DNA from 3 places in the Fructobacillus tropaeoli genome. Region 2 is predicted to be linked to each of the others. Evidence: riboswitches for the same ligand, from Rfam matches in the RefSeq annotation. Region 2 holds a riboswitch; each other region holds the start of a gene.
The links. A riboswitch is a leader RNA that binds a small molecule or an ion and turns the genes downstream of it on or off. The one in region 2 is predicted to bind thiamine pyrophosphate.
Positions count from the first base shown of each region.

Region 1: linked by a shared signal. The riboswitch ahead of FT12353_RS07240 (solute carrier family 23 protein) and the one ahead of FT12353_RS02645 (ECF transporter S component) in region 2 are both predicted to bind thiamine pyrophosphate.
Region 3: linked by a shared signal. The riboswitch ahead of FT12353_RS07120 (3-oxoacyl-ACP reductase) and the one ahead of FT12353_RS02645 (ECF transporter S component) in region 2 are both predicted to bind thiamine pyrophosphate.

Region 1 is NZ_BOJU01000005.1:43,869-51,354, reverse strand. It holds gene FT12353_RS07255 (SDR family oxidoreductase) at 82-849, opposite strand; gene FT12353_RS07250 (acyl-CoA reductase) at 852-2,327, opposite strand; gene FT12353_RS07245 (LuxE/PaaK family acyltransferase) at 2,339-3,460, opposite strand; gene FT12353_RS07240 (solute carrier family 23 protein) at 3,453-4,769, opposite strand; TPP riboswitch at 4,892-4,995, opposite strand; gene trpA (tryptophan synthase subunit alpha) at 5,224-6,018, opposite strand; gene trpB (tryptophan synthase subunit beta) at 6,011-7,219, opposite strand; gene FT12353_RS07225 (phosphoribosylanthranilate isomerase) at 7,219-7,486, opposite strand, start outside.
Region 2 is NZ_BOJU01000002.1:107,083-114,568, forward strand. It holds gene FT12353_RS02625 (amino acid permease) at 1-1,256, opposite strand, end outside; gene FT12353_RS02630 (LysR family transcriptional regulator) at 1,365-2,237, shown strand; gene FT12353_RS02635 (energy-coupling factor transporter transmembrane component T family protein) at 2,306-2,974, opposite strand; gene FT12353_RS02640 (ATP-binding cassette domain-containing protein) at 2,971-4,380, opposite strand; gene FT12353_RS02645 (ECF transporter S component) at 4,393-4,950, opposite strand; TPP riboswitch at 5,032-5,122, opposite strand; gene FT12353_RS02650 (FAD-dependent oxidoreductase) at 5,230-6,570, opposite strand; gene FT12353_RS02655 (MerR family transcriptional regulator) at 6,777-7,154, opposite strand; gene FT12353_RS02660 (MFS transporter) at 7,151-7,486, opposite strand, start outside.
Region 3 is NZ_BOJU01000005.1:14,752-22,237, reverse strand. It holds gene FT12353_RS07130 (hypothetical protein) at 142-705, opposite strand; gene FT12353_RS07125 (ABC transporter permease family protein) at 906-1,643, opposite strand; gene FT12353_RS07120 (3-oxoacyl-ACP reductase) at 1,810-2,565, opposite strand; TPP riboswitch at 2,667-2,756, opposite strand; gene FT12353_RS07115 (hypothetical protein) at 2,953-3,102, shown strand; gene FT12353_RS07110 (NINE protein) at 3,400-3,669, opposite strand; gene FT12353_RS07105 (glycoside hydrolase family protein) at 3,913-5,457, opposite strand; tRNA gene FT12353_RS07100 (tRNA-Glu) at 5,808-5,879, opposite strand; gene FT12353_RS07095 (ABC transporter ATP-binding protein) at 6,252-7,148, shown strand; gene FT12353_RS07090 (ABC transporter permease) at 7,141-7,486, shown strand, end outside.

The sequences.
Region 1 (7,486 bases), on a different contig from region 2:
TGATATGGATACCCTGACCCGTTGTTTCCTTTTTTATTTAAAATATGAAAATAACTAACTGATATCAAAACAGATAGTCTGCTAATTCATGGTGAGACCACCATCGACTGTAATGCACTGACCAGTCACGTTATTGGAAAGGCTTGAAGCTAAATAAAGAGCCGTTCCAGCCACATCGTCTGGGACAGTTAACCGCTTGGTTGCCGATAGCGCCAGCAACTGCTCGCGGACATCATTACCAGTGGCGCTACTCGAATCCGTTGGATAAGTCAGCCCCGGTGCAATCGTATTCACTCGAATACCAAACGGTCCAAGATCTTTTGCTAATGCCCGCGAATAGCCTAATAACGCAGCCTTGGCCGTAATGTAATCATGGTAAGGAACCGTTGGCTGCTGGACAAGGTTACTGGTCATTTGAATAATCCGGCCGTCCTGGTTCGCCTTTAACAAAGGTAAAGCAGCCTGGTTGACATTGTAGGCAGCCTTGACCGCCCCCTCAAATTGTTCCTGGTAATCATGCCACGGCATCGACTCCGCCTGATGACGGGTTTTTGGATTAAAACTATAGTGTCTGAGGGCATTATTCACCACAATGTCCAAACCAGCAAAATTATCGACAATCGTCGTCATCATTTTTTGCACTGCTTGCTCATCGCAAACATCCGCGGCCAAAGCCACTGCTTGTCCGCCGGCTTTCTGGATTTCTTGTACAACTGCAGCCGCTTTTTCCTGATTTTTCAAGAAATTGACGATTACAAGTGCTCCCTCAGAGGCAAATCGTTTGGCAATGGCAGCACCGATTCCACGGCTAGCTCCAGTCACCAACGCCACTTGATTTTCTAATAGCATCTTTACCACTCCACATCTGTATCCAAGTGTTCAGCCAAACCTTCTGCACTTGGCTCAATATCTGTAAACCGCAATAAATCTAATAAATTAAAATGACCATCGTGGTGCCAGCCAGGTCGTGCCCGAGTCATTTCACCTAGGGCAGTAATTCGACACAGACCCGCTTGCCCCAGCGCATCCGTGATTGGTAGCAAGCGTTTTGGTGCTACTGCAACACCAGCAGTTTGTAAGTACTGACGATATGGCTTTAAGTAAGCTGGTACAGCCAGCAAATCATCGACGGCCATCACATGGATGAACCGATTTAATGGCGAACTCGTAAAGGTCGGCTGATTGTGATAGACAACAGTCCAATCTGTCTTTTTCGGGCTAGAAAAGACCGTCAAGCTGTCATCATCGATGGCTTCCAATTGAAATTGCGCCCGTAAGCGGTTGATGGCTGAGGCCTGTTGGTCGTCCAGTTCAGCCCGAGGCCATCGTTGTTGCTTGCTGGCCAAATCAGCTGCTAACGCCCTGGCAAAGTCCTTCGGTGACAATGCACCGCCACGCTCAACGAAAATACACTGTGGCGACAGGCAGCTTTGCTGATCATAAATCGCCACGTCCGCACCGGCCCGATTAACGGTACCTTGGTAGCGGTCTGTCGCCAATGACTCCTGGCCAACCAAGGCAAAGCTGATTTTATAGCCATAATGCAAAAATAAATGGCCATCCGGCACCAATGCCTGAACCTTCTTCACAGATTGGTCGGAACCATAAGCAATCGTGGCATCCGTGTTGGCCGCGGCCGCCTCTTCGACTGCCGGTTTGCTGCCCCCTTCCCACGGAAAGATGGCTAAGCAGCCCGCCAACTTGGGCTCAACCGCTAATAAACTTTGGCCAAAGAGCACCGGAAAAAGTGGTTCAGCGAAAGAAGTTTTCCCAAAGCTGGCTGATTTTACCAACAGCGTCATCACGAGTGACCAGACCTGGAGGCCCGGAATATTACCGGAAAAAACGTGAAAACTTGTTTTGGGACCATAGGCCTTCGTCAGACTCCCGGATGCTTGTGGTTGAAAAGCATCCAAAATCGCTGGGTTTGTCAATTCCGTATTTAAGAACCGGCGCAACTCTTTGGCACGAAAGAGGCGCATATAGCGCCGAATTTCTAAGTTAATGGTTTCCTCGCTGTACCCCGTGATAACCGGTAATAGCTTTAATGCCAACTGACGCTCTTTGTATTCTGGGTCCGTCCACTTTTCAGCGGCAGCACTAATTATCGTCACGATTTGTTCGACCGAAAGTTGACTTAAAAAAGCCTGCTGATGGTTTTCCAATGCCTTGATGGTCGCTTTGAATTCCGCCTCCGTCAAATCAGGATACTGTAAGTCATAGCGTTGGTCACCCACCGAAATCGACCAGGTTTCCAATTGATCAAATTGGCTCTCGTTTGGTGCCAAGAACAAGTTAATTTTTGTTGTCTCTATTTCTTCAGCCATTACGACCTCTTTCATGCCTGATTGGCTTGCAGTAGTTGATCAATCGAAATCGAACACCCCTTCGACTCCGCCCCAGCGATTCGACCGAGCAAGGTAAAGCCAGCTTCATCCTGGACTGCTAAATCTTCTGTTAAAATGCCCAAACATGAGTTCCAGTTTGAAAGATCGTAATAAGCCAAAACCCCCTTTTCACCCGGCGTAACTGGTTCCAAGGTATCGGTATCTAAAATTCTGACACGAACCCAAGCCGGTGTTTGCTTACTATAAATTGGCTCCAACCCCTGGTTGAGGCGCCACAGGTTCTGGTCATAGCACTGTGAACTAATTTCCGTCATGCCATACATATTTAAATAATAATCACGGCTGACGCCAAAGGTTCCTTCCAAATCAGCTAGCAGCTGGTCTTCGCTAACTTGACGCGACTGACCCTTGAAACCACCAGTATCAAAAATCCGACTTTTCTCAGCCAGGTGGAAGACTAATTTCTGCTGTTTTAGATAATCCAAAAGATGGACGTAGGAAAAACTAGCCCCTAATAACATCACAGGACGCTGGTCCTCTTCTGCCGCCTTCAAAGCAGCGACCACGCCCTGGTAATCGATACCGTCTTGATTGACGTAAGCTCGACTATGTTGGTCACCAAACTCGGCAATGGCGTGACTAACATAATGAGCCAAAGAAGAATTTGCTAAGTGTTCTTCATCCGAGAAAAGACCGATAATCGTGATTCGATCAACGTCTGGAAGGACGTACTGCTTGAATGGGGCCTTCATCGATTCATTCCAAACAGCAAAAGTTGGATGGTAGCTATGACTACGGTGGTTTTTATCCGTTGTCCCACTCGACATAAAAACGGCCTCGTCCGCCGTAATTGGTGTTGTCGACAGTGTTAACTTCTTGTATCCCTGAATCGGCATGAGTGGAATATCTTGCCACCGATGAACCATTAACGGACTTTTTCGTTGTTGTTGCGCATATTTTTTATAGGGTAAATTATGGTCAAATTGATATTGAAATAAATCGAGGGCCAGCCGGTTAAAATCCTCATCGCTTTCATGATGGCCGTCCATGACTTGGTGCTGATCAATAAAACTCAGAATTTCTTCTTGAATCGCTGCAACTGAATCACTCATGGTTCTTTTCCCTTCCAAAAAATCCTGGTATGACAATTAATAGGATATGCAAAGTCACAACCGACAGGGCACCAACTAAAATACTATTTGAAAAGAGTGACTGATAAATACCTGAAAAGCCCTTTGCATAAGATGGCAAGGCAATGGCCAACAACAAAGACAAACCAATACTCATCCGTGTTGCTTCGCTCTTATCAGCCTTCTGCAGGGTTGCAAAGCCCGTCGTCAACAAAGTCGCCGCTGCCGGCAAAAACATTCCACCAATCACTGGTGCTGGAGTCAAAGCCAGAACTGCCGCAAACTTAGGCACGAACCCTAGTAAAATCAGCAATCCCCCGGCCAATAGAATTGGCTTACGAGAATGAACCCCCGTCAACTTCATCACCCCTAAGTTTTGGGCAAAAGCGGTTGTTGGGAAACCACCAATCAAAGAGGAAAGCATTGAACCACCCGCTTCACCAGCAATGCCACGGCTAATACGCTTTGAGCTTAATTCTTCTTTGGTAACATCGGCGGATGCTTCATAAACACCCAAAGCTTCAACCACCGCCACTAAATAAGCGATGAAGAAGGTCAAGAAAATATCCCAATTAAAACGAAATAGTCCATATGGGAACAACCGTGGTAAGCCAAAGAGCGGTTGGCTTTTGACGCCTGACAGGTCAATCATCCCCAAGCTGGCCGCCAAAAGATTGCCGACTACCAGGGCCAACAAAAAGGAAAACTTACGCCAGTAACCGCGGCCAAACAACGATCCCAAGACAACAATCAAAGTGGTCACCACGGCCACCAGCAAAACATTCGGTGCTGCGAAGCCTTTTGTTCCGGGCGTACCCCCTAATAATTCCGACATTGTAAAACTTGAAAGCGAAACGCCGACCAAAAAAATAATGGTCCCGGTAATCGCAGGTGTCAGCTTCTTGGCTAAGCGATGAACCCAGCCAAATAACGACATCAGCAAAACAATAAAGCCACTGAGAAAGACGGCGCCACCGGCGGCTGGCAAGCCCCCAGTTTTACCAGCGCTAATCATTAAGGCGTCAAAGGCCGCTGAGGGTCCTTGCACAATCGGCAGCCGCGCTAATTTTGAAGCCTGCAAAATCGTCACGAGACCAGATGCCAAAAAAATAGCACTGATCAAGTTCGTCGACAGGGCTAACGAGAGGCCCGCAGCTGAGGCAACAAAAATCGGGTCCAGCCAGACATTGGAAACAAAGATATGTTGAATACTAATCAATAGGATCTGACCGGTGCTTAATGGTACCTCTTCCGGGGAACTTTCTTGCTGCTGATGGTTCTGTTGAATCATTTTTTCTCTCCTAAAATTTAATTCATCAATCCACCCTGAACAGTCTTTACCAGCAAAAGAAAAAGGTTGAATTCATGATGAATTCAACCTCAACCAAAAAGCCCTTAAAAAATGACCCTTGTTAACGATATTAGTTGCATTCCTACGCTGGTATTAACCAGATCAGGTACATAGGGTCTAAGACATTTCTGTCTAATCTCAGCGTGATGCTCCCCTTGCGAATTAATTAATTTTTTTCAGTATAGCATGAAATTTAAAATTAGAACAAATATAATGCACTATTAATCCAAAAAATTCGAATCTAGCCCACTAACGACAAAAGGCAATAGACGAACCAACCAAAAGTAAGCAAAGCCACTCAGCAACACCATTAACTTTAAAGTCACTCACAAAGCCGGTTTAGGTGTTAGCAGGGGTACTTGCTTTTGACTAATCCGTTAAGCCTCTTCGACCGTTAAGCCTCTTCGACCGTTACGTCATCAACGGCAGCACGGATTTCCTCGGCGTATGCCTGTAACTTTGCCGGTGCCTCTTGACCATTGTCAGCCACAATCTGGACACAGGCGGACCCAATAATGACCCCATCGGCCAATTCCGCCATTGTCCGTGCCTGGTCGGCAGTATGGACACCAAAGCCAATGGCCACCGGTACATCCGTGACCGCCTCAATTTGCCCAACAACCTCCGCTAAATTAGAAGCAAAGGACTCGCGAGTACCCGTCACCCCCAAAGAAGAAACCAGATAGATAAAGCCGGTCGCTTCTTTGGCAATCATTGAAATGCGCTCACCAGACGTCACCGTAATCAACGGAATCAAATCCAAGCCGTGCTTGTCAGTAAAGGGAGCCGATTCCCCTCGTTCTTCATAGGGCAAATCGGGGATAATCAGGCCATCAACACCGAATTTTTCACAGTCGGCAGTAAAACGCTCATAGCCGTACTGGAGGACAACGTTTAGATAGACCAAGAAGACCAACGGCACTGCTGTTTGCCGTCGAATTTCCTTTACAGCTGCAAAAATCGATTCAATCGGCAAATCAGGGTCACGCAGCGCCCGTAAATCGGCCGCCTGAATAACGGGACCATCGGCGACTGGGTCGGAAAAAGGAATCCCAATTTCAACCACGTCGGCCCCGCCTTCAGCCAAGGCCACAACATTTTTAACAGTTGTTTCCATGTCTGGATCATTAGCGGTGACAAAGGCAATAAAGTTTTTATGGTTTTTAAAGGTCTGACTAATTTTACTCATGAATTTCAACCCCCCGATACTTGGCAATCGCGGCCACATCCTTGTCGCCTCGGCCAGATAATGTGCAGACAATGACCTGGTCTTTTGGCAATGTTGGCGCTAATTTTTGCACGTAGGCCACGGCATGGCAGCTTTCGATGGCAGCAATAATGCCCTCTTGCTTGGCAATGTACTCAAAGGCAGCCACGGCCTCATCATCGGTGATACCAACATATTGGGCCCGGTGTTCGGCTGCCAAGGCGGCGTGTTCTGGCCCAACTCCTGGATAATCTAACCCAGCCGAAATCGAATAAACCGGATTAATTTGGCCACTGTCATTTTGCAAAAAGAGCGACTTCATGCCGTGAAAGACACCCAACCGGCCCTTTTCAATGGTCGCCGCCGTCAAATCAGTATCAACGCCCTTGCCGGCCGCTTCCACCCCAATCAAGTCCACCTCAGGATGGTCGATATAGTGGGCAAAACTACCAATGGCATTGGAACCACCACCGACACAGGCAATAACCTTATCGGGTAAGCGTCCCAATTGGTCCTGAATTTGTTGCTTGGATTCCTGGCTAATGACACTTTGAAAGTCACGCACCATCTCCGGATAAGGATGAGGGCCGGTTGCCGAGCCCATCACATAAAACGTGTCCTCAGGTCGGGCCGCAAAGTCCTGCAGAGCGGCATTAATGGCATCCTTTAAGACCATTGATCCGGAAGTCACGGCATGAACCTTGGCCCCAAGGAGCTCCATCCGATAGACATTCAAACGCTGACGGTCCGTGTCTTCCTTTCCCATAAAGACTTCACATTCCAGGCCAAACAAGGCGGCAATCGTTGCCGTGGCCACCCCGTGTTGACCGGCACCGGTTTCGGCAATCAAGCGTTTCTTGCCCATCCGCTTGGCTAGCAATGCCTGGCCAATCACGTTGTTAATCTTATGAGCTCCCGTGTGGTTCAAGTCCTCGCGTTTGAAATAAATTTGAGCACCACCAAGGTCTTCCGTCATGTTTTTAGCATAGTACAACAGCGATGGTCGGTTAGCATAATTAGCCAGTAGGTCAGCCAATTCCGCCTGAAAATCAGGGTCAGCCTTCGCTTCCTGGTAAACATCGGCCATCTTATTCAACTCATTCATCAAGGTTTCCGGTACATATTGGCCACCATACTCTAAGAACCGACCGGCCTGTTTCTTTGTCTTGTATTCTGTTTCCATTACTTTCTCTCCTCTTGATGGGCAATGGCTACCAGTGCCACCATCTTGTTTAAATCTTTATGTCCCTTTGTTTCCGCCCCAGAACTCACATCAACGAAAGCAGGCTGATAAAGCTGCAATAAATCACTTAGATTATCGGGTTGAATCCCACCGGCCACAAACAAGTGAGTCGGTGCTAAACCAACTAACCGTTGCCAATCTAATCGTTGGCCGGATCCGGCACCAGCATCAACCATTAAAAAATCAACTAGGTCAAGATCCCCGTCT
Region 2 (7,486 bases):
GCCGGTGTGACCAGCAGGATGACGAAAATCAAGGCCAAAAAGGCAATCGTCAGGTAGTTACTAAAGGGTGCCAGGGGCAATTGGAAGCCATGGCTCTGCTGTCCCTTCGTCGCCTTGCGAAAGCGCAAGTGCGTGACCATCAAGGCCATGTAAATCAGCAAGAACGCCGCTGAAGCCATTGATGAAATCAAAGTAAAGGCATCCGTTGGGAACAAGTAATTAACCACCACGGCCAGGCCGACAATCAACGTTGATAGGTTAATGGCGGATTTGGGGATGGCATTCTTGTTCAACTTCTTAAAGCGTGACTTTTCGCCAACCAATGAATACAACATCCGACCCGTTGTAAAGAAGGCGGAGTTGATAGCGGATGCGGCTGCCGTCAAAACAACGAAGTTAATCACGGCCGCTGCCGATTGAACCCCGATACCAGAGAACACCTGGACGAATGGTGATTCACCAGCCTGGTAGTTGGTCCATGGTTGGATAATCATGATCGCCGACAAGGCACCGATATAAAAAATCAGAATTCGAATCACAATCGAATTAACGGCCCGCGGAATCGTTTCCAACGGATCCTTCGTTTCGGCTGCGGTAATCCCAACGAATTCAACACCCAGAAAGGCGAAGAAGGCCATCTGGAAGGTCGACAACAAGCCCTTACCGTGGTCAGCCACTAAACCATGTGACCACAGCGTCGAAAACTGGGTCACACCCATTGACGTCTTCACGTGTCCCAGGGCCAAAATCAGGCCGGTAATAATCATTGCGACAATGGCGACAATCTTAATCATAGCAAACCAGAATTCGGTTTCCCCGAAGATCTTAACCGCAATCGTATTAACAAAGTACAACACGATGAGAAAGGCTAATTCCCATGGCCATACCGGCCAATCAGGGAACCAATAGTGCATGTATGTTCCAATCGCCGTTAGTTCGGTCATTGCAATCACGACCCAACCAATCCAATAAGTCCAGCCTAACACGAAGCCGGCTCGTTCACCCAAGTACTGGGTCATAAAATCGATAAACACTGGTTTTGAATCATCTGATACTAACAATTCACCTAGGGCGCGCATCATCGCGAAGACAAACAGCCCCGTGATAATATAAACCAGCAAAATGGCTGGCCCGGCCTTATGAATCGAAGAACCGGCTCCCAAGAAAAGCCCGGTTCCAATCGTCCCACCCAGGGCAATCATGGCCACGTGGCGGTGAGACAGCGTGCGGGCGAAGCCCGTTTGGTCATTATTCATGAACAATACTCCTTTGCAATCTTACCCTAATAGTCTATACTTGGTGCTATAACAAGTAAAACTAAACTTTTTCAATTTAGAGTTAAAAACATTCATCAGGAAAATATCATGAAAACTTTTACTTACCAAATTTTTGCAACAGTTGCCGACCGGGGTTCCTTTCGCAAGGCTGCCGATGACTTAAACATCACGCCTTCGGCTGTTTCCCACGCCATTTCGCACCTCGAAGCGCAGTTGGGCATCCCCCTCTTAATTCGCAACCGGTCAGAGATGCAGGTTACCCGTAATGGCCAAATCCTCTTACCAATGGTAGAACGCCTGCTCAACGAAGAGCGGCAACTCCTTTCAGCCGCTGCGAAAATTCAAGGATTGCAAGGCGGGCAAATCAGAATTGGTGCCATTTCATCGGTCTGCATCGCCTGGCTCCCAACCATCATTCGGCGCTTTTCTAAAAAGTACCCACAGGTTGAAATCACCTTGATTCAGGGTTCCTTCGCCGAAATCGAACAGGCCCTATCACTGGGAAAAATTGACCTTGGCTTCTCGGCCCTACCAACCATTAGCCGTTTGGATGCACTGCCCCTCATCGATGATGAAATCAAGTGCATTACCCCGGCTGATTTCACCCCCAAAAATGGCGTTTCAATTAGCCAAGACGACCTAGAGGACCGCCACTTTATCTTGCAACGGTCCGATTACGATTCCGATACCAAGGCTGCTCTGGACGAACTCCAAGTCAAGCCCCAAGCCATCAACTACTCAATTGATGACCAGTCCATTCTGGCCATGGTCGAAGCCGGCTTAGGCTGGGGCATCCTGCCGGACTTAGCACTCACAAAACTTTCCGGCGAAGTCGAAGCCTATCCCTTCGAACATCCCTATTACCGCCACCTTGGCCTCGTGATTAACCCCTCCTCGGCTAAAGACCCCTTTGTGAAAGCCATGCAAAAAGAAATCCTTTCCTACTTGAAAAAAGGCTAAAAAAAAACGGCAAATTCGTCAAGATAACGAATTTGTCGTTTTTTAATATCAGCTTGTTGCGCTTCTCGTTAGTAACGAGAAAAGAACAAGATTACTTGCAGGGCAATCAAAATCAAAACAATCAATACCCAGCCTGATTTTGCCATTGGATAATCCCGGTAAGCCGACCGTGAGGCCCCTTCCTGGAAACCGTGTGAAGTCATGGCCATGGCTAGGTTCTTCGACCACTTAATGGCATGAACCAAAGCCTTAAAGTACAGCGTTGGCTGCCACCACCGTAACACTTCACCACGCATCATCCCCGCCGCTTGAATCGACGAGAAGGCCTGCTTAAACCGCGGCATAAAGTTTAGTGCACCCAAAATTCCGTAGGTAAAGGTCGCCGACATCTTCAGGTTTTGGCGCAGTGAGGCCAAGAGGACGTACGGTGTCATCCCCATTGTCAACCAAGCCCCAATAAAGATAAAGACGAGAACTCGACTCCCCATCACCAAACCAAAATGCAAGTTTTCTGCCGCCGTTCCCTGACCATACAGGTAAAAGGACCAGAACGAACCCAAAACCGGAATGATAGCGATGGCCACGTAGAGACCAATCTTCTTAAGGGGTTGGCGCCGGATCAGCAATAGCAAAAAGGCAACCGAAAAGAGGACAACGTTTAGCGTTACTGATTTGGTCAACGAAATTTCCAACGAGATCGCCAAGGCCAAAATCATCCGTTGTGTGGCGTTCATCATACGAGCACCTCCTCTTGGTAGGCCATCGCCGTTTGTTCATAGCGCAAGTGACGGTCAACAATGTTGACCAGGTCCCTTGTTTGGTGAGAAACAACCAAAATGGTCAATCCGAGCGCCTGTTGGCAGGTCTGAATCAGGTTCAAAACGACTGCCACCGACTGCTCATCCAAGCCCGCCAGCGGTTCATCTAAGAACAGCACTTGTGGTGCCATGATTAGCATCAACAGCAATTGCAATTTCTTCTGCTGGCCACCCGAAAGCGTGTAAACCGACCGGTCACCCAATCCCGTCAAATGCAGGTCGGACAACCACTGGTTCAAGACCTCTTTTGTCCAGAAATCAGCGTGGTGGCTCTTGGCCATCACCTGGTCAAGTTCCTCATCAACCGTGATGTTTAAGAACTGGTCGGATGCTGACTGGAACAGCAGACCGACCTGGCCAAAGTAGAGACGCGGTTTCCAGGCGTGAACTTCTTGGTCCTGGTAGGTCAAAGAACCCTCATAGCGGTGGAGTCGTGCCAGCGTCTTCAGAACGGAAGACTTGCCGACACCATTTGGACCGGTCAGCAAGGTAATCCCCTTAGCAAAGATTTGCAAGATATCCTGGTCTAAGACCAACCGTTCTCCGTTTTGAATCCGCAGGTTATCAAAGCGATAGGCAGTATCTTGTGCTTGGTCGCTGAAAGCGACCGGCTTTAAGGTTACCGTCTGCTTTTGATAATCATATTGGCTCCAATCATTTTCAGGAACCAACACCAAGGCCTTTTCTTTTAGCTGATAAAACTGGCTGATTTTATCGAAATATCCGGCCGGGTCGTGGTCGGAAACAAGAATGCCGTAGCCCTCCTGGCTCAACTGTTGGAGCAAAACCTGGAGGTCTTCTCGCGATTGGCTATCGACAGAAGCAAACGGTTCATCCAGCAACAGATAGTCGGCCCCCAGGGCCAACACTTCCGCCAAAGCAACCTTTTGCATTTCCCCACCGGACAAAGTCACAAAGGACCGGTCGATAAAATCAGTCAGACCAACCTTTTCCAATGCCCAGGCCGTCTTTTGATCAATTTCGTCCTTATCCAATTCGAGGTTTTCCAGTGCAAAAATAAATTCTTCCCGCACCGTTGGCATGGCAAACTGGTCATCGGGATTTTGAAAGAGCAAAGCCACGCGCTTGGCTCTTTCATTCGCCTTCAGTGTGGCAATCGCCGCTTGATCAATTTCAATTTCACCACTAACCTGACCACCATATTGGGGGTAAAGACCCGCTAAAGCCTTTAACAGAGTTGATTTTCCTGACCCGGAAGGCCCCATTAACAGGGTCAGGGTCTTTTTTTCAAGCGTTAAATTTAAATCATCAATGATGGCTTGGTCACGATAAGCCACCGTGAGGTTTCTGGCAGTTATTGCCATTTTTTGTCCTCCTTATTCGTGGGACAACAACTTTGACCGATCCAACAACTTGGCAATCAAGTGTACCAAGACACCTGAGAAGAAGAAGATTGATAGGTAACGAACGATGAACAAAGCGACTAACAAGCCCAACTTGTAGTGGATATAACCTGACTTAAAGAGGTCCCAACCAAAGGTAACAACTGTTCCAGTCAAAGTTGACAACCAAAGACCAGCAAACCAGTTCTTATAACCCGTCAAGGCGAAACCAAGTTCAGAACCGATTCCTTGGATAAAGCCTGACAAGAGCGTTCCAACTCCATAAGAACCACCCAAGAACATTTCACCGGCAGCCCCGAGCATTTCCCCGATAAAGCCTGCACCAACCTTCTTTAAGATGTAAGAAGCCAATGGTCCGGCCATCATCCATACACCAAGCGTGATTTCATTCGTAAAGGCTTGCAACCCAATCACGGCCAAGCCACTGTTAACGATTTGGTAAACCGGATCCATAATCCAGTAAATGACCGAGAAGATAATCCCAATCAAAGCCAGCAAAATCACGTTTTGTAGCGTCCACTTTTGTTTCATTATTCTCTCCTTTGCGTCCAGGGAAACAAGAAGGCATGAAAAAACCACTCGCCTGGGCAGAGTCCAACACGGGTGGTCATAAAAAACTTGTGTGGATCTTCCTTCGTCGGTCTTAGCCTAACAGGTTCAATGGGTTTAATTCTCAACCAAAATGGTACCCCAGATCGCTATATTCAAATTTACTACTTTATTAGCTTACACTGTCTCTGGCCTTTATGCAAGGGCTTTCAAATAAAAAAGCACTCGGTTTAGTGCCCGAGTGCTTGAAAAAGCTGATTTTTACTTGTTTGCCTTGGCAACGGCAGCCATGGCAACTGATGAAACATAGTTGACTGGTTGACCGAAGTTTGGCTGGAAGAAGAAGTCCGTCATTGACAATTGATCAATTGTCATGCCGTTTTCGATTGCCAATGAAACCACGTTGGCAGCTTGTGAAATGTCATGCTTTGACAAGAAGGCAGCACCAACAATGCGGCGAGTACCCTTTTCCCAAGTCAATGAAGCCTTAACAGGCGTTGTTGACAACATGAAATCAGGACGGTAGTCTTCTGAAATTGTCACAGAATCTGCTTCAACACCCTTACGAGCTGCTGATTGAACAGTCAAACCAGTTGAAGCGTAAGCCATTTCGTACAATTCAACAGCTGATGTTGCTTGTGTACCTTGGTAAGCCATCGTTGGTTCTGCAATGTTCTTACCAACCAAGATTCCTTGACGAACAGCATTGGTTGCCAATGGAATGTAGTCATCCTTTTGTGTTGGGTTGTAGAAGACGGTTGCTGAATCACCGGCAGCAAAGACATCCTTGACAGAAGTTTCCATGAACTTGTTAACCTTGATGGCGCCGTTTGGCAACATATCAACTTGGTCACGGAACATCGCAGTGTTTGGCAAGAAACCGATACCCAAGATGGCAATGTCAGCTTCGTAAGTACCCTTATCAGTAGTAACCTTGATACCATCAGCAGTGTCTTCAAATCCTGAAACCATCTGACCAAGCGCTAACTTAACACCATGGTCTTCATAGGCCTTTTGGAAAACAGATGAGAATTCAGGCGCTGTGTTGTTGGCCAACACGCGGTCCAAACCATCAATCAAGGTGACTTCCTTATCGTTAACTGACAATTGTTCTGCCAATTCGGCACCGATATAACCGGCACCAATAACGATAATCCGCTTGACCTTTTCAGTCACTTCCTTCAAGGCGTTGGCGTTATCCCAAGTCTTTGAATCAAAGACCTTGTCAGAATCGATTCCTGGGATACGAGGCTTGATAGCGCGTGAACCAGTAGTAATGACAATCTTATCGAAAGTTTCTTCTGACTGGGCACCAGAAACCAAGTCCTTGATGTTCAAAGTCTTTGCTTCCAAGTCTGCAGCTTCAACAAGCGTTTGCATGTGCATTGAAATGCCCTGCTTAGCCATTGAATCTGGCGTTTCATAAAACATCTTGTCAGTTGATGAAACATTGTCACCAATCCAAAGGGCGATTCCACATGACAAGAAAGAAACTGTTTGATTCTTTTCAAACACGTGTACCTCAGCGTCTGGGTGGTCTGCCTTAATCTGCTTAGCGGCAAACACGCCGGCGTGCGTCGAACCAATTACTGCAACTTTCATTAAAAGTGCCTCCTAATATATAGCTATGTGAAAATTGTAATTAAAGTTTACCAATAAAACAGCGTTCTGTCAATCACTTATCCAACAGTTTTCAAAAAAGTATCAAATAAAACAAAGGGACAAATAAAGTCGTTCTAATTTATCGAAAATTCGTTTTTCCTCTCTAAATCAGACATCTTTACCAGTTATCAAACGATTTCAGCGTTCTATTCTAAACGATTCTCCGCCTGACGCATGTGGCTTTCGTAATGGTCAATTTTGTACAGTAAATGATCGTGGGCGGCTTGGATTTGATTAATTCGTTCCTGCATCTCTTCTGCTTGTTCTAGCAATAAAGCTTTCCGCGCAGGAATTGTCCGGTCATCATCCTCCAGCACCATGCCAATATATTCACGCAATCGTTCGATGGAAACACCCGCGTGGCGCATCGTTTTGGCAAATTTCAATTGATTAATGTTGCGCTCGGTGAAATCGCGCAACTGATTTTCCTTGCGGGGCACCGGCATGATGACCCCAATTCGTTCATAATAGCGAATCGTATCATTTGACAATCCAGTCGCCTTTGCAGCTTCTTTAATATTCATTTTTGCACCTTTCGTACAACAAAAACGGCCACAACCACAAAAGCCATTCCCGTAAAGAAAGCCATTGTTGCTACTTGGCCATGGTAGTTCCCCGCCGTTGCCACAATCAAAGAAAGACCGATTGGGCCACCAATTTGATGGGCCGTATTCGTCAACCCTGAGGCAATACCAGCCAGTTCGTCAGGCGCTTGATACAGACCGGCTGACGTCACTGGCGCCAGGACCAGGCCCTGCCCAATGCCAATCACCACCATTGGCAAGGCAAAAGCCAACCAATAGCCCAAAGAAACCGCCGACACGGCCGTCCAAAACAAACCAAGGAACAGCAATCC
Region 3 (7,486 bases), on a different contig from region 2:
AAGTGAACCGGAAAAGTGAAACAATTCCCCAAATCACTAATATTAAGCCAAATAATAAGAACACGTTTTATACCTCGTTCAATATACTAATCGTAACTTTATTGTAACGTGAATAGATTAAGCGGGGATATAATAACACCTTTATCGCTCCTGACTCACCAAGTAGTCCTGGTAGGCCTGCCGGTTTTGCTTCACGCATTTTTTCAACAATTTTTCAAAATAATCAGCTGGACTTGTTCCAATAACAGGATTTTCTCGCCGACTAAGAGTTGTATGAACAAAATCACCATCATCAAAATCTAAAAAGTTTGCCGCAATGGTCTTAGTCTCTTCGGTTTCCGCAACCACTTCATAGTGCTCAATTTCATCAAAGTTTTCAATGAAATAAAGGTTGCCGTCGGCATCAGCATGGTCCAAGTCGTAAAACAGGTACTCCGTCTTCACGTCAATAAAGAGGCCGTCGCCGAGGTTTAAAGCATTTTCATCCTCGAATTGCTTCTTTAAATAGTCATGAACCTCTTTTGGCGTGTGAACATCAAAATCAAAGTTATTATCATTCTGCTGATTTTGCTCAGCCAATGCTTGATTAACTTCTCGCTTCAGCATTGCCCGAATGATTCGACGGCGTCGTGCTAAATGGTGTGCCTTCACAATTGCAGTCAAAAACAGCAAACCAATGATAGTCAATGAAACCAAGAAAAACATTCTAACTCTCCCAAACAATTAAAAATCAGGACATTTACAGACCTGATGTTCAACTGGACCTAATAGATTTTGTACCAACCTTTTAAAACCAGATTGGTAACTGACTCCATTAGTTTAACTCTCTTGTTGTCAGTTTGTCTATCATTCTAATAACAATTTGTAGAACTTATGTTCGGCCGTAAAAATAAAACGCACAATCATTAATGGCTCGTCCCAGCAATTCCTTGCTGGTCATCGCTTTGAAGTGGGCTAGACTCTGGGTGCACAGCAAAAATTTGTTGTGCTAAGATACCTTCAAAATAGTCGGCCGGACTAACGCCCAAAACATCATTTGTAGCCTTACTTAATTCAATATCGGCAAAATTGTACCGACCCATATCCGCAAAACGAACGCCAATCACCTTGGTCTTCGTCGTTTCTTCGCGTACCTTGTATTCCTGCACAGCAGAAAAATCTTCTAGTAAGTATTTCTGGCCACGCATTTCTGAGTCACCTAAATCAAGAAACATTTGTTCATTTTTTGTATCAATAAACAGACCATCCCCCATGTTTAACGGATGAATTTTTTCCATCTGTTTCCACGCTTGGTCACGTTGTTCAGCAGGTGTTAACGCAACTGGCTGAGCGATTAGTGTTTCAACATCAGTATCATCGGCCACTGCTGGGCTGATTTCTGCAGTATTTTCAGCTTCTGCTTGATCTGACGCACTTTCATCATCAGGATGGCGCGAACCATAAATCCAAGCAGAAATCAGAATTGCCGCAATTACCAGAATAGTCAATAAGATGCCTGTCTTGTGGTCCAAAATAAAGTTCAAAATATTCAAGGCAATATAAAGCAAAATCAGATATGGCAGCATCTCAATAATTTTCATCGAAAGCCAAAAAGAAAACCATATCCCAATCAGCACAATTGCAATCAAGCCAATAATAACCATTGTTATTCCTTCTCTCTAAAAAAATTATTTGATGGCTAGCAATCAGCCGTCAGTAGTATCTACTCCTGATTTTAACGCTAATGATTCTAGTTTACCTATTACACTTTGCTTTCTTTTTTGACAAAAAAAGCAATGCCCGTCTTGGACATTGCTGAATGTACTTCAATTAATTCATTGTCAAACCGCCGTCAACCGTCACGTTTTGTGCCGTTAACCCCCGGCCCTGATCACTACTACCAAGGAAGAGAACGGCCTTGGCAACATCGCCTGGTTCCGTCACCTTTCGCAGCGGCGTTGTCTGCTTGATGTAGTCAAACACTTCTGGCGTTGTGACCGCACTGGCGTCCGTTGTTTGCAGTAGACCACCTGAAACCATATTGACGTTGATCCCAAATTCACCCAGCTCAACAGCCAAATTACGGGTAAAGCCAATCATGGCAGCCTTGGCCGTAGTGTATTCATGGTAAGCCACAACGGGATTTTGGAATAAATTAGTCCCAATATTAACCACTTGTCCAGCTTTTTGCGCCATCATTTGTGGCAAGGCACTTTGGGTCACATTAAAGGCTCCCTTCAATGTACCATCGATTTGCTCCTGATAAGAGTCCCAAGTCAAATCCTTAAAGAGCTTCTGTGCCACTGGATCAAATTTAAAGTTAATAAGGGCGTTATTCACGACCGTGTCAAGTGAGCCAAATTTAGCAACGGCTTGTTGGACCATTTGATCAACCTCGGCTCGATTCCGGACATCAGCTTGAATAGCCATAGCGCGGTCAGGTCCGATTTCTGCTACCAATTCTTCGGCCTTCTCTTGACTATGGTAATAATTAATCACTACCTGAAAGCCATCTTTCGCGAAAGTGCGTGCAATTTCCGCTCCCAAACCTCGGCTACTTCCCGTAATCAAAACTGTTTTCGACATTCCTCTACCTTTCCTTTTAGAAAGGCATCTCAACGACTGACCTTATGCCGTTTGCTGCAAATAAAAAGGTGCTTTCTTGATAGAAAGCACCACTAAAAAATTCATTAGCAATGACACTTTCCTCCGCTAGTATTAACTAGTTCAGGTTCAAAGGGTTCTTCTCAGTCAAATCGACGCCCCTAGCGTTGCTTATATTTTACCATATGAAATCAGCCGTCAACCATATTTTAGACTGATTTTAAAATCAAACATTTAACGGCTTGATCATGACTGATATGCCAGCCCAAATCCTTCAAATTTCATAAAAAATCAGCTCCTATCATTGAAAAATGTGCCGCTTTACTTACAATGAGGATAGAGAGTTGATTGAAAGAACGGAGGGAACCTATGAAAACAAAGGTCATCACCGCTAGTACTGCTAAAGGCTTTGAACAAAATTTAAATGCCGCTATCAGCAATTTAGAAGCTCAGGGTTATGAGGTGCTATCGATTTCGCCCTGGTCCCTTACCTATCGCACCATTATTTTATATAGGTAACCTGATTTTGCATGAAAGGAAGATAATCTGATGAACAATAAAAATAAAGAAAACGAAGACGAAGACCAACAGCCACGAGACACACTCTACACGCGCCCATGGTTCGTTATTATCGGAATCATCGCTGTGCTGAGCATGGTGGGTTACGTTGCCCTACTGGGTTGAACTAACTGCTACTAATACTAAATCACAGCATTTAATAATCCGCTTTAATAACATCAAATAAAACCCACCGTTCAGTAACGGTGGGTTTTATTAGTTAGTAGCTATCAACTATCTTTTTCACGAAAATAACTTTTAGTTGGCGTAACGACCGTTAATAAATGTTAATTCATTGCTATGGTTGTTTGATCCATAGGCTTTTACAAGCGCAATCACAAAATCGACAAAGGGCCAAATACCCAAAGTAATCCATGAGCCGATAAAAAGCTTGAACAGCCCTAGACCGATTTGTCCTCGAATAAAGCGGTCAACACCAAATTCACCGACCAAAAAGTTGCAAATCCAAACAAAGACATGCTTGTTTACAGTGTTAATCTTTGCGTTACCATCGTATACAGTATCCATATATTTTCCCCTTATGTTTCAAGTAATTCAATCAAAAATGTCCAACTACAATTTTATCATTAATTTTACTTTAGTTACATAGAAGATGTCGTTTTGAAGACGATATTTTCATAAAACAGATTAAAAAGATTTTGATTAATGACTAATTCGTTGACCCTAACCATATTTTTAGCGCAATCAGTTAATTCCAAATTATTTTAATTAACATTCCGAAAACCAAATATATTTAGCCAATCAAATGCGTCATCTATAATCATATTCCTTACAATTAACCGATACTGGCATATTTCCACCTTGCAATGACAAAGTAGTTGACTGATTGTTTTTCTTCCCCCACTTAAGCAGTGTATAAACCTGGTGTGAGTCAGTAAATTCAATTTCAATTGATTTTGTATCGAAATAAATAGTCAAATGCGTATCTGTTAATCCTGGTTTTCCATAGGTAATATTTTTAGTTTCAGCATTGTAAGTAGAATTATTGAAATTCCCTTTCATGCTTCTTTTGGTTCTAATCCAACCACCGTTGATGTCAAACATCAGTGTCGAAATGTTGTCATCTTGCCGAACGTCAACAACAAATACTCCTCCTGGTTGACCACCTTGTATGTCAAAATCAACCACCTTGCTGTTATCAATCGTTCTCAAATATTCTCCACCTGATGGAATATCATGATAAACATTGTAGTCATCATTTGTTGGGAAAGTGCGGTCGACCACATCACGAACGAAAAGTTGCAAAGAATAACCAGACGGTGCTGAAGCGTCTTTAACCATTTTGATATCACGAAACAAAGCACATGTCGTGCCTTTTTTCGTTTGATTTCCGTCAATGCCAATAACCTTCTCATTAGCATAAGCCCAGTTATTGACCCACGAACTAGTAATCAAAGTCTGTTCATCCACCTTGCCAAAGTTTGATCCATAATAGTCAGTCCCTAGGTCAATTCTAACTGGCAATGTCTGATCGTTTTGCTTGGTAAAGATGCCACTACTGTCAATTGAGCCAATCAAATAACTCGTTCCAGTTGTGTACCCCCAGTTATAATCATTAGCGCCAACAAATTGAACCGCGTGACGAGTGCCATCATCTGCCATCATTGTGACAACATAAGGACATTCAACGATACCGTGGTCCTTCCCATCCAAAAAGGCATCAGGGTTCCATGACGTACTGCCAATATAACTCCAGTTTTGGCCATCTGTTGATGAATAAGTACCGACTTTGTCTCCCTCAGCCATATACATCACCCATTGACCATTGTATTTCATCACATATGGATCACGAAAATCAGGATAATTATCTAAATTAGGCATAACCGCTAAATCAGATAGAGGTTGATAAGAGTGTCCATTGTCTTTTGAAATCGCCGCCCAAATTGATTGCTCACCGCAATTTACCGCACCGTAACTTGAAAAGAAAGCTACGAAATCCCCATCGGTTGTTCCAGCAATTGAGCCATCACTAATCACAACAGAACCAGTAGCAACTGAGCCCCATTTAACTGTTGGGTCTAATTTTCGTGATTTAATCGCAATATCTGAATCATTCACCCAGTGTGTCCCATCAATTGAAGTTGCATGTTGCCAATTCGAGTTCCCTATTTCATTGTTAATGCCCCAAGTTGGTTCGTTCAGATAGTAAACATGCCAAAGTCCACTACGATCTTGAAAAATTGACTGCATATCATTCATAAAACCAGCAGGATTTTCCAAGTGGTGTTCCTGGTTATAACTAGGGTCTGTCTGTGGTGTATAATTTACTGTTTTAAATGTATTAGAATCGCACATGTCTAACTCCCACTTTACTTTTAGTTACCCACTTTTAAAATGATTATTTGTTACCCATCTATTCGTTAACTAAAGATACAATGATTATTATCATGTTCAGCCAAATCCTGGATAATATCAAGGTCATTTTTGACAATTTATAACTTCGATCCCCCCTTTTTGGGGGCTTTTTTTGGGGCAAATTTGGGGCAAATTATCAAAAAAGTGTCCTATGAGGCAAATTTGGGGCAAATTTTCGACTTATTTTGAAAGACTTTGCTAGACATTAAACCGTATGAAAACGTTGATATATAGCCATTTAAAAAGAAAAAAAAGCTATACGGTGCGTGTTAGCACCGTATAGCTTGATATAGCCCCAGAGGGAGTCGAACCCTCGATTCCGCGCTGAGAACGCGACGTCTTAACCACTTGACCATGGGGCCATGGTCAACAATACTTAAATAGTTTACTAGATTATTGGCCACTAGTCAATTAGTTTTTTCGCTCTTTCTAATTAAGTCCACTATTAAAACTGCTAACAGAAAGAATAATCATTCCTTCTAATTGTTTATAAGTCTATCCAGCATATCAACCCACACCCATTCTAACCATCTTCAACTCTCGCCTTCATCAGATTCGAACCCCGAGCCAAACTGTGAGATAATGAGGATATTCGAGCAAATGCTGAGTTCTGATTTTTACGCTAACTAATAAACCGTCTGCCCTCAACCAAAGCAACGGCCGAGCACTCTTAGCTAACGCAAACAATTAAACCCTCTTCATCCATTTTGCTCATGTACGTTAGGAGCTTTATCATGATTACTCTTTCCCACCTATCAAAAGCATTCGGCGGCCACCAAGCTGTTTCCGACCTCTCCTTTACCCTCCAACCAGGTGAAGTTCTCGGACTAATCGGACAAAATGGTGCCGGCAAAACCACGACTTTTCGGATGATTTTAGACTTTATCCAGGCAGACGATGGTACCATTTCCTGGGATAACCACCCAATCGACGATCATTTGCGTCGGAAAATCGGCTTTTTACCCGAAGAACGCGGTCTCTATCAAAAGCAAACAGTTGAAGAACAGGTCGTCTACCTGGCCCAACTTCACGGCATGGAGAAAAAGGCCGCTAAGAATGCCCTCAAAGACTGGATGGACCGATTACAAGTTGTCGGCGAGCCCGGTGACTTGGTTCAGTCCCTGTCAAAAGGAAATGCCCAGAAAATCCAAATGATTATGGCGCTGATTTTCGAACCAGAATTTATCATCCTTGATGAACCTTTCTCAGGCTTAGATCCCGTCAATGCTGCCATTTTTATGGACGAAATTAAGCGTCTCAAAGCTCGCGGAGCGATGATTATTTTTTCATCGCACAATATGGACAACGTCAGCCAAATTTCAGATCAACTACTGATGCTCAAAAAAGGTCGGACTGTTCTCCAAGGCCCCGTTCAGGCCATTCGTGAGTCCTTTGGACGAACCCGCCTCTATGTTGAGGCCCCCCATTTGACGAAATCAGACTACTTGGCGATGGCCGGGGTCATTCACGCTGAACCAAAGGACGGTGGCTATATGCTGACACTTGCCTATGAAGCAGCCGGACGACAAATTTTTGAGGCGGTAACTCGCAACGGCTACATCCCCGCCTTCTCACAACAGCCACCAACCCTGGCCGAAATCTTTAAAACGGAGGTCAGCACCAATGACTAATCCCACACTCCTAGTTGCCAAACACACCTACCTTACCCGCCTGAAGAAAAAGTCCTTCTGGTGGTTAATCATTTCACCGATTCTTTTAATTGCCGCAGCCGGTCTCCTGGGTTATAGTATTAGTTACTTTTCAAACGACCAACCAGCCAAGGTAGCCATCATTGGTCCCAGTACCAGTCGTGAAGCCATTAACCAATCGGCCAGCAAGATGAACATCAAGGTCTCATCAATCACCGACGAACAATCCGCCCAATCGGCCTTGAAAAAACAGACAATCGATGGCATCCTGACCCTAAATGATGGTCAAGGCACATTAGTCACCCAGCAAAAAGCACCAA